Regions from separate parts of the Pseudomonas sp. HK3 genome, predicted to be linked through region 2. Evidence: riboswitches for the same ligand, from Rfam matches in the RefSeq annotation. Region 2 holds a riboswitch; the other holds the start of a gene.

Region 1 (5,976 bases), 280 kb from region 2:
AAAAATCTAATGATGACGGGCACTTATCTAAAGGTTGAAAAAGTGCATGCAACTGGGGAATGCTTTTGATAAGATGCGCGCTCCCTAGAGGTCTGTAATTAATCTAGTCCAGCGGTGCTTATTGAGGCTCAGCGTTTCCCACTCTAGGTACGGGGAATGATAGAGAATAAGTGGCGGCATAGGAAAACGAGGTCATTATGAGAGAAGGTATTCACCCTAATTACGAAGCGCTAGAAGCGACTTGTTCTTGCGGTAACGTAGTAAAAACAAATTCTACTAAACCAGGTACTATGCACTTAGACGTATGTTCTCAGTGTCACCCGTTCTACACTGGTAAGCAGAAGACTATGGACGCTGGTGGTCGTATTGATCGCTTCAAGAAACGTTTCGGTGGTCGTGTTAAGTAATAGCATTGATATCAAAACGTGGAGGCTTCGGTCTCCCCAAAAAAGGCGCTCATTGAGCGCCTTTTTTGTTTTTGTCTTATGATGACTTAGGTCAATATCGTCTTGTTTTGATAAGAAGTGATTAAATAACAGTCAGTTAAAGGTTGGAATAAATGCTCTACGGGGTATGAACTGTTCAATTTTTGCGTAATAATACGCGGCCATCGCCTGACGCGAGCGGCCTGGTTGGCCCCAGGTTGGTGAAAACTAACTAACGGAATTTGTCAGAATGTCAGATTTTAAGCAAGATGCATTAGATTACCATCAGTTCCCGAAACCTGGGAAAATCAGCGTAGAGCTTTCTAAGCCTGCTGAAACTTCACGTGACCTTTCTCTAGCGTACAGCCCGGGTGTGGCTGAGCCAGTTAAGGCGATTGCAGAAGATCCAGAAAATGCTTATAAGTACACTGCCAAAGGCAACCTAGTAGCGGTTATTACAGACGGTTCTGCTATTTTAGGTTTAGGTAACTTAGGTCCTTTAGCTTCTAAGCCTGTTATGGAAGGTAAGTCTCTACTTTTCAAACGTTTTGCTGGTGTTGATTCAATTGATATTGAAGTTGAATCTGAAAGCCCACAAGCGTTCATCGACACCGTTCGTCGCATTGCAAATACCTTCGGCGGTATTAACCTTGAAGATATCAAAGCACCAGAATGTTTTGAAATCGAACGTGTTCTTAAAGAACAGTGCAACATCCCAGTTTTCCATGATGACCAACACGGCACAGCGATCGTAACGGTTGCGGGTATGTTGAACGCACTTGAAATTCAAGGCAAAAAAATTGAAGACGCTAGCATGGTTGTATTAGGTGCGGGCGCAGCTGCAATTTCTTGTTCTAAGCTGCTAATCAGCGCAGGCATGAAACCAGCCAACATTTACATGCTTGACCGTAAGGGTGTTATCCACTCAGGTCGTGAAGATCTAAATCAATATAAAGCTATGTTTGCTGTTGAAACGGACAAACGTACTTTAGAAGACGCAATGGACGGTGCTGATATCTTCCTTGGTCTTTCTGGTCCTGATCTATTGGCACCTGAGCTGTTAGCGAAAATGGCTCCAAACCCAATCGTGTTTGCTTGTTCTAACCCTGATCCAGAAATCGCGCCAGCACTTGCTCATGAAGTACGTGATGACTTGATCATGTCAACGGGTCGTTCTGATTACCCGAACCAAGTAAACAATGTACTAGGTTTCCCATTCATCTTCCGTGGTGCACTTGACGTTCGTTCAACGGCTATCAACGAAGAGATGAAACTAGCAGCGGCTTATGCCATTGCTAAGTTAGCAAAAGAGCCTGTTACTCAAGAAGTGTTAACAGCTTACGGCGTTGACTCTATGGAATTCGGTAAAGAATACATCATCCCTAAAGCGACGGATTCTCGTCTTTTAGGTATCGTATCAAATGCAGTAGCACAAGCGGCTGTTGATACTGGTGTTGCTGCTTTGCCTATGCCAGCTAACTACCCGCTTAAGTCTATTTCAGACATCTAAGAAGGCGAGTAAAATGCTAGCAGCATTGTAAATGCTGCCTAAAAAGAAACCCAAATGCTTCGCGGTATTTGGGTTTTTTTATGGGGCTCTGTTTGACGGATAACTGGGTTGAGTCATGTGTGTCTGAATTGACCCATAGTTTAAAACAACGTATAACAGCGCCACATGTTATTTGATGCCAAGCATCATCAGGGAATACGGTGAGCCGACTATATTGGTCAGGTAAGTCCGTAACTGTACCCGCAACTGTAAGGGCCTTACTGTTTAGTAAGGCTTAAGTCAGATACCTGAAATAACACTGTATTGAACCGGGCGGGGATTACCTGGCAATGATCTTTTCACGTTTGGTGTGATGCCATTTGTTTTTCTGATCTGTCTATTATCCCGGTTTAGCGTTCGCCTTTGCTAATGGAGCCGTGATGACACGTATAGTATTTTCTGCCGTTCTTCTTTGTTTTTTATACGAGCAGGTTTCTTTGTTCGCATGCAGTCTATTGCAAAGCTTGTTTGTAATAAAAAACCATGTGTTAGCAACGGCATTTTTAAACGGTCAATAATCAAATGCCTTTACTCCTTGAAAGCGCCATTATTATTTTAAGTGCCCTCATTTTAGATGCCTTATGTGGAGAGGTAAAACGCTTCCATCCGTTGGTGATATTTGGTCATTATGTAACGCGTTGTGAGCAGTTTTTTTATCCTAAAAAAGAAGTGAAACAAGCGGCCATATTAATGCGTGGTATGTTGTCTTGGTGTGCCGCGGTATGCGTACCGACAAGTCTTTTATTGAGTGTGTATGTGATAAGCCCAGATTGGCTGCAAACTTTATTGAGTGTGATTGTGTTGTATTTTGCCATTGGCGCACGCAGTTTATCTGAGCACGGTAATGAGGTAGCAAAACCATTGTTCGCTAATGATATGCTTAAAGCGCGAGAACAGCTTAGCATGATAGTGAGCCGAGATACTCAAGATTTAAATGAGACACAAATTAGCAGCGCCACCGTCGAAACCATCACCGAAAATACTCACGATGCCGTCATCGCCCCTATTTTTTGGTTTTTAGCGTTGGGTGTCGCTGGTGTTATTGTATTTCGCTTAGCCAATACATTGGATGCCATGTGGGGCTACCGCAATGCGCGCTATGAGTACTTTGGTAAATTCAGCGCACGAGTGGATGATGTATTGGGCTGGCCCAGTGCTAGGCTTACAGTGGGTTTGTTTATAATAATTAGTGTCTTAAAAGGCCGTATTAAAGGTGTACTGCGCATTAATACATGGGCGCGTAGCTGGTATAGCCCAAATGCCGGGCCGGTGATGGCGGCAGGGGCATTTGCATTGAATGTACGTTTAGGCGGCCCAGCCCCTTATCACGGTGTGCTAAAATCTCGGCCTTGGTTGGGTGATGGTGAGCAGCCTAAGGCCGCACACATAAAACAATCAATATTATTAATGTACCAAAGCAGTTATGTTTTGGTTTGTATTTTATTCGCAGTGGGCGCCATACAATGGCTTTATTAACAGCGCAAAATCTTAGTTGGCTGGTGAGTGATAACGCCATTGTCAAAGATGTGAGCTTTAGCATTAACAAAGGCCAATTTGTGGGATTAATCGGCCCTAATGGTGCAGGAAAGTCCAGTTTGATGCGCTGCTTGTATCGGGTAAACGCGCCTACGTCTGGCCACGTTTTATTTGAAAAAAATGATGTGTGGCAGTTATCGGCAAAAGATAATGCAAAAAATATGTCGGTTATTTTGCAAGAACACAGTGATCATTTAGGTTTAACCGTGCGCGATGTGGTGTCGCAAGGCTTAACCCCTCATAAAAAGTTATTCCAATGGGATGATGAAAAAGACGCGGCACAAATAGATGCAATAATGCAGCAAATGGACATTACCGAATTAAAGCGTAAGCCGTTTCAATTATTATCCGGTGGTGAAAAACAACGGGTCATGCTGGCCCGTGCATTAGCGCAAAATACTGAATTGCTCATCATGGATGAACCCACCAATCATTTAGATGTTCATTACCAAACCGATATGATGGCCAAGGTGAAATCGTTAAATAAAACCATACTGGCGTCGTTTCATGATTTAAATTTAGCGGCCGCGTTTTGCGATTACATCTTAGTGTTAGATAAAGGCCAGCTAGTGGCCAGTGGCACGCCAACACAAGTACTAACACAAACATTGATTAATAATGTGTTTCGCACTCATACCATGGTTGATACGCACCCTGTCAATGGTCATCCAAGAATTACTTACCAATATCATGATTAAATTATTCAGTTATATTTTCATAGGGTTTTGCATTGTATTAATCAGTGCGGTGATGGCTGTGAGTTTTGGTGCGGCCAATATTTCAAGTGGCGATGTGTTATCGGTTTTATTTAGTCTAGTGGGCGGTGAAAGTGATGTGTCTGATATTAAGCAGCGTATTATTCTTGAACTGCGCATTCCTCGTTTGATTCTTGCTTTTTTAACGGGTGCGGGTTTGTCATTAGCCGGTGCTGTGTTACAAACCGTCACCCGTAACCCATTAGCCGACCCCTATTTATTTGGTATTGCATCGGGCGCATCGTTTGGTGCGGTATTGGTGATAGCTTCTATTAGTGGCGGTGCCGGTTGGGCAGTTGGCCAGATGAGTATTACCACAGGCGCATTTATAGGTGCCGCGTTTTCAGTTTTAATTGTTTTGAGTTTAGCGGGGCGCGGCGTGCAAATTGAACGCATGCTACTGGCCGGTGTGGCATCGTCGTTTATGTTCAGTGCGGGCACCAGTTTGGTGTTATATGCATCTGACCCAGAAGCGGCGGCGTCATTATTGTTTTGGACATTAGGCAGTTTTACTCGCGCAAATTGGAATAACTTATTGGTACCAAGTGTTGTGATTATGAGTTGCTTGGTTTTATTTTTAGGGTATTCACGTGCATTAAAAGCCGTGTTGGCAGGGGATGAAACGGCAAAAACCCTTGGTGTCAATGTGACACGATTACGCATGGGCATGTTGCTGTTAAGTTCGTTGCTTACCGCAACCTTAGTGGCTAATACAGGCGGTATTGGTTTTGTGGGATTGATGATCCCGCACATTGTGCGCCGGCTATTACAAAGCCATCAGCAGTATGTGTTATTAGCGTGCGTCGTGTTTGGTGGCGTGTTTATGGTGTGGGTGGATGTGCTGGCCCGCTCATTAGTGGCCAACAATGAACTCCCCATTGGTGTGATCACAGCAGCCATTGGTAGTGTGTTCTTTTTATTAGTGCTGCGTAAGCGTTCATGGATTGACTCATGATGTTTATTGAGAGAAATCAAAAATGAGTGCGCCATTATCCATACATCCAGTGCATGGTGGTCAGCTAGAGACTTATGCAAAACATTACGACATCGCTAACAATCAATGGTTAGATTTAAGCACAGGCATTAACCCCAAGGGTTATCCACAGCCCAAGATTCCTGACTCAGTGTTTCGTGATTTACCCAATGAAGACGATGGCTTACAGCAAGCGGCCTGCAAGTACTATGGCAGTGATGATGTATTAATGGTGCCAGGCTCCAGCTGGGCGATTCAATGTTTGCCAACGGTTTTACAACAATATGATGCGCAGATAACTAAAGTATTACTGCCGACCATTGGTTACAGTGAACATGAGCGCGCTTGGCGAGCATCGAATGTTGAGGTGGTGTTTTATCATTATGCCCCGACCAACGCGCAACTACAGGATTGCGATGTGTGTGTATTGATTAACCCTAACAATCCTAGTTCGCACTTATTATCGAGCGAGGTTGTATCGGATATGGCTCATCAACTGAATACACATTCTGGTTGGTTAATGGTTGATGAGGCCTTTATAGACACACAACCGCAAAATAGCGTAATACAAAACCAGTTGGATAATGTCATTGTATTGCGTTCGTTAGGCAAGTTTTTTGGTTTAGCAGGTTTACGTGTTGGCGCGATCATCGCTAATGATAATCTACTTAAAAAGTGTAGCGAGCTTTTACCCCCATGGGCATTAAATAATCCGGCACGCTTTATTGCTAAACAGGC
Region 2 (5,976 bases):
AGGCGCTCGAAAATGAGGCGGCTGATTATCAGGCCCGCTTGGTGGTGGCTGCGGCGGTTTAGTTTGCTGGTTGGTGTTTTGTTGGCGACGGTGGTTGAGCACTAAGGCTTCTACCGCGTTAATATCGTCGAGGTTGATTGCTGCTCGTTGAGACCATGCACAATGGGCAAGCGCCGCGCGATACATCACAATGTCGGCACGCAAACCATCAACGCCTGCCTCGTGGCAACGCTTGGCAATCTCGGTACGCACACTGGCAGAACACGTAATACTGGGCAAACGCAATTGTGCGCTTTCAATGTTTTGTTTAAGCGTCTCCTGTTCCGTTAACCATTGCGACACAAATGCGAGCGGCTCTGTATCAAATCCCTCTCGGCGCTCAACCACTTCAACCCGTTGCTCAATACTCATCTCATTATGCAGTTCAACCGCTAAACCAAACCTGTCTTGTAATTGAGGTCGTAGCTCGCCCTCATCAGGGTTCATGGTGCCTAATAATAAAAATTGGGCAGCATGCTCATGGCTCAAACCATCTCGCTCAACACGATTAATACCGCTGGCCGACACATCCAGTAATACGTCCACTAAACCATCGTTAAGCAGATTCACTTCGTCTATGTATAAAATCCCACCATGGGCAGAGGCTAATAACCCAGGTTTAAACATGACTTGTTTATCGTGCAGCACTCGCTGTAAATCAAACGAGCCTAAAACACGATCGTCACTTGCCCCTAAAGGTAAGTTAACAAACACCGGCGACACACCTTGCGACGGTAAGATATCAACCAAGGCACGGGCCAAAGTCGTCTTTGCACTGCCACGAGGGCCACTGACCAACACCCCACCAATGGCTGGATTAATAGCGGCCAAGATCAGTGCTTGTTTAAATTCACGTTGGCCCGTTACAGCACAAAACGGAAACGACATGTTTATATTAGAATTAGACACAACAGATACACCTAGACCGTCGCGCGATACAAACGGCGTTCAAAGATAGGCATGTGTTGCAAACCGTGTAAGGTTTTTGCCAGTGCTAATAAACCAAGATCAATTAAGGGCTCAATTAATATAACTAAGCTGTACGCTGCGCAAAAAGACGCCACATTCATTAGGTTTTCGGCTCCAATGCCTTGACCATATACCGCCCAGAATGCAACCCAGCTGACAATGCCCCCTTGATACATCACTGATAATTTAAAGGTTTGCGCGTAAGTAAGATCTTTATAGGCAAGATTGGCGGGAATAATTGTTTTCGCCACCCACGCCATAGCAAATAAGGGGGCCAATAAGGTGGTGAGATTCATGCCGTATTGAGGCAAATCAAATGGCGCCAAGAACAGACCTTGCACCAATAACCCAGCCGCTAAACCCAGTGCAGCCGGTGCTACACCAAATAATAAAAATAACGTTGAGCCTAAAATGAAATGCACTTCGGAAACCCCCACGCTGTGGCGGGGCAGAACTTCAAAAAATGCCAATACCAATAACGTGGTTAGCAGGCTTTTGATGACAAATGATGCTGCGCCTTGGTGTTGAATCTGGTCCCATGATTGTTTTGCGGCATAAGCAAAAACAGTCAAGGCAGTGCCATAGCTGAGTAATAGTTTGGCGCCCGTTACGACGTGTGGCTCAATATGCATGACTGATTCCTTTAGGCTAACAATAGCCAGACACTTGTTGATGGTTTCACAACAAATCGGAATCAAAAATAAAGTCAGCCCATAATTATCATGGGCCCTTTTGCTTGGTGCACCAACGTGCACTGGGGAATCCCCAAACGCGATGCGCGACGAACAAAAGATCGGAGTCGACTTAAGCCACAACCCTTTCACCTAGGTGAAACGACGACTTAAGCTGGTGTGTATTCGGTACCTGACCTGCCGAACGACTTCTATATTCCTTCCGAATATCATTGAAGTTGGTATCAAGCAGGTCTCCTGGCTTGTGTCATTATTCAGCGTGAATACCCTTCCCGGAATGTCAGTTCCAGTGGATAACAGCTTAGCCTAAAGGCAATTTTGATCTATTAAGATCAGACACTTACAGTTGCGGAGGCAGCGACGGACTTAAACCGTTCTTCCCTTTTAACCCGACACAAAGGCCGGGCACTCGACGCACGAAGGGTATGCAAATAAGAGCATTGTGTCAATCAGGCGCCGTTAACTGTGCTTTCGCTAGCATTCACTTGCATGTTAATGCCTAAGAATTGCTCGCTTAAATCGGCCTTGTCTGTTGAATCAAGCTGCTGCCAGCTGTGTTTGATTTGTCGCCATGTTTTCACTTGAAAGCTTTTGGCGACACTGGCAAACGGCTGGCCATCAAGCGCCCCCTGATAAAGGGATTTGTTTCGCCAAAAAGCGGCTTCATTAAATTGTGTTTCGCCCGCGTCTTTGTGCTGCATATAAGCGGCTTCATTTTGTTGCATCAAGGGGTAAAATATTCGAACGATTTCTTGCAATAATGGGTTTAAATCTTCATCAATAATTAATGCACTTTCAGGTTTATTTTCTGAAAAGTCACCTTGATGAATTTTATTCAACCAAGCAAAAACATGTGGGGCTGTTGCTTTAATCCATCTTGCTACGCTGGGGTCAGTTAAGTTCATACCAAGCTGACCATACAGGCTCGCATCGGCTAGGGTAAATTGATGACCAAACAAATAAGGACGACGCTTAAAGATAGGTTCTAACGCATTTAATATATTTAAATAACTTTGTTCAATAAGGTCATGAGTTGCCGGAAAGTGATCATGACTTGGGGGCTGTTTCTTTTTATTTAAACCACCTATAGAAAAACCTGTTGGTGCAACGCTGAATAAATACGGTAAACGTCTAATTTGACGACGGCTAAAAAAATCATCGATCACAGAGCAAAACGGTGCAAACATCGCAGGCATTTCATTGGCCAACCGCCGTCCTGCGGTATTATCGATTGCCGATGTTTTCCAACGACTATGGTGTACCATGTATAGGCCAAACTCATCAAAGTATTCATCGATCAATTGAATTAAAAAGTGTACTTTTTTTTCACTGCCGACTTTAACCACACTGGTTGTATTCGTATTCTGATCTAGCCACGTTGCAATCGCTGATGAGTCATAAAGATTCTCTCCATTAGAGCCGAACAAAAAAGGCACCAAAGGAAACTCGTCATATTCTGTAAATTCAGGGTACGTCAATTTAAGCATGCCAACCTTAAGCAATTTAATGCGCAGTTGAACCCTCAGGTTTTCTAACGTGTGACCCTGGCTTGGAAAATCCCGAAATGGAATTTTTTTAGCGTTGAGCATCGCCGCAACTTTCAAATGAAATGGCGATAATTCTGACCCAGATAAAATCCAAGCGGTTTGAATATTTGATTGTCTAACGGAGGATTGTTCGTACGAGTGAGACATGACAGAGGCTTTCTAATTGTTATTATCTTGTCAGTCTATTACACATTTTATTATTGAGGCTAGTTTAAAAGCACACTCAAAAAAATAAACGATACCGTGCAATACGGTATCGTTCTTTTATGTATTATTTAGTGTCACTGATTTCATCCAGCTCAGTTTTCAGTTTTGGCAACTGACCCGTGCATTCTTTATGGCCAAGCTCGCCAAGTGCCGTACTCATGCGTTCAATTTTCTCATCCACTGCCTGCATATGATCAAGCAAGTTATGGATTGAACGCGCAATCGGGTCTGGCATTTCGTCTGTCATACCATAAGCATCAAAACCAATTTTGGTGGCCATCGCCTGACGACGACGATCAACTTCGGTATCGGCTTTTTTCACAATGACTCGTCCAGGAATACCCACCGCCGTTGCACCTGCTGGCACATCTTTGGTGACAACCGCATTGGAACCAACACGGCCATTTTCGCCAATCTCAACAGGCCCCAGTACTTTTGCACCCGCACCCACCACCACACCATCACGTAATGTTGGGTGACGCTTACCTTTATTCCACGATGTGCCACCTAATGTGACACCGTGATACAAGGTCACGTTGTCGCCTATTTCAGCGGTCTCTCCAATAACCACGCCCATGCCATGATCAATAAAGAAACGACGACCGATGGTGGCACCAGGGTGAATTTCGATGCCAGTGAACCAGCGACTAAAAAAGCTAATCATGCGTGCTAAGTACTGCAAACCATGCTTCCAACACCAATTCGCTAAACGGTAATGCATCAGAGCATGCAAGCCCGGATACGTCGTTAGCACTTCGAATGTGTTGCGTGCCGCTGGGTCTCGATCAAAGACGCATGCGATATCTTCTCGGATGTGTTTAAACACAAAAACTCCTAGTGTTGGCGAGAACGGTTTACTGTACTTTTACTTCTTTTCGATACTTAAAGTAAGGCCTAAGACCTCACCTCAAATTCACTTATTTGTCGTGAGAGCGCCCAATCATCTTTAAAATCCCACGCAAGATATTAATCTCCACCTTGTCCGGCATGGCGCGTTGAAACAATCGACGCAATCTTGGCATTAACTGCTTGGGGTTAGTGGGGTCTAAAAACTCAATATCAACCAAGGTTTGTTCTAAATGTGCAATAAAGCCATTGATTTCACCCTGATTAGCCAATTCATTGTCCCAAGTAACCCCCCAGTCGCCCTCATACTGTGCATCTAACTCACCTTGATGCGCTAAAATACCCATGCGCATTTCATAACCCAGCACCTGCACCGCGCTGGCCACATTTAGGCTAGCGTAGGCTTCGTTGGTGGGAATGTGCACATGTATCTGGCACATGGCCAGCTCATCATTAGTTAATCCTGTGCGCTCACGACCGAACACCAGCGCCACTTTTTGCCCTGATGGCAGAACCTCTAGTGCTTTAGCCGTGGCTTTACGTGGGTGCATTAAAGGCCAAGGTAAGTGACGCGAGCGCGCGCTGGCCCCCATCACAACGGCCACATCCTCAATCGCCTCTTCAAAGGTTTTCACCACACGGGCACCCTGCAGTACATCTTGTGCACCGCTGGCCATGGCAACCGAGACATCCGTAGGCGTAGCAGGGTCAAAATCTATAGGATCCACCAGCACTAAGTCGGTCAATCCCATGGTTTTCATGGCTCTTGCCGCTGAGCCTATGTTGCCTGAATGACTGGTGTTGATGAGCACAATACGAACATGTTCGAGCATTAACCACTTCCAACTGTTTAAACGGGCGCTAAATCCAGCAAATATAGGGATTTTTTCGCTTATATGAAAAAAATATGGCTAGTGTACCCAGTTTTGCTACGAGTCTCGAAAAGTTTTTGCTAGAATGCGCGGTTCCCTACTTAATGAGTGTTTTAGATCCAATGCAACCCATGGTAAATCTTGCCCTGCGTGTTTTAAGGGAAGCCGGAGAAGAACTGGTCCACGCACTTGAACGCTTTGATTTTGAGCGATCGTCAGACCAAGAAATTAGCAAATTTATTGCCGATTGTGCCATTGGTACTGAAAAGCAAATCATCTTTAAATTGCGTAAACATTTCTCAGAGGATAGCTTCCAAGGCCGCGAAACGGGTCGTCAAGAGCGTGATAAACCAAATGGCACCGTTTGGCTTATCAATCCACTAGAAGGTCATGAGAACTTCCGTTCTGGCCTACCTCTATTCAGCCTAGTTCTTGCTTGCCAAGTCAATGGCAAAACCGAGCACGCTATCATTGTTAACCCAATGAGCGGCCAAGAGTTCACCGCCACCCGTGGCCGTGGCGCTGAAATGAGTGGTCGTCGTATTCGTACCAATGACAAAACTAAGATCAGCCAATCCATTATTGGGGTTAAATTCCCAGGCATTGCTGACAACGACCGCAACCAACGTATTCGTGTGCGCATTAGCAATCTTGCTAGCCAAACTCGCATGATTCGTGCTTTGGGTGATGACGCCCTAAGCCTTGCCCACCTAGCGGCAGGTCATTTAGACGCCATCTGGTTGAGCGATGTGGATAGCACCGTGATTCAAGCAGGTGCTTTGATTGCAAAAGAAGCCGGTTGTT

The links. Region 2 has a riboswitch for cobalamin ahead of ACU6U9_RS09535 (energy-coupling factor ABC transporter permease). Riboswitches for the same ligand answer to the same signal wherever they lie in the genome.
Region 1: another riboswitch for cobalamin. It lies ahead of cbiB (adenosylcobinamide-phosphate synthase CbiB); the one in region 2 lies ahead of ACU6U9_RS09535 (energy-coupling factor ABC transporter permease).

What each region holds. Positions count from the first base shown of each region.
Region 1 covers NZ_JBREXD010000001.1:1,751,735-1,757,710, forward strand. Annotated here, with positions in the region: gene rpmE (50S ribosomal protein L31) at 198-407, shown strand; gene ACU6U9_RS08170 (malic enzyme-like NAD(P)-binding protein) at 676-1,935, shown strand; cobalamin riboswitch at 2,083-2,244, shown strand; gene cbiB (adenosylcobinamide-phosphate synthase CbiB) at 2,497-3,450, shown strand; gene ACU6U9_RS08180 (ABC transporter ATP-binding protein) at 3,438-4,208, shown strand; gene ACU6U9_RS08185 (FecCD family ABC transporter permease) at 4,201-5,220, shown strand; gene cobD (threonine-phosphate decarboxylase CobD) at 5,243-5,976, shown strand, end outside.
Region 2 covers NZ_JBREXD010000001.1:2,033,195-2,039,170, reverse strand. Annotated here, with positions in the region: gene ACU6U9_RS09540 (ATP-binding protein) at 1-948, opposite strand, end outside; gene ACU6U9_RS09535 (energy-coupling factor ABC transporter permease) at 960-1,640, opposite strand; cobalamin riboswitch at 1,911-2,128, opposite strand; gene ACU6U9_RS09530 (glutathione S-transferase N-terminal domain-containing protein) at 2,150-3,394, opposite strand; gene cysE (serine O-acetyltransferase) at 3,519-4,280, opposite strand; gene ACU6U9_RS09520 (RNA methyltransferase) at 4,372-5,133, opposite strand; gene ACU6U9_RS09515 (inositol monophosphatase family protein) at 5,208-5,976, shown strand, end outside.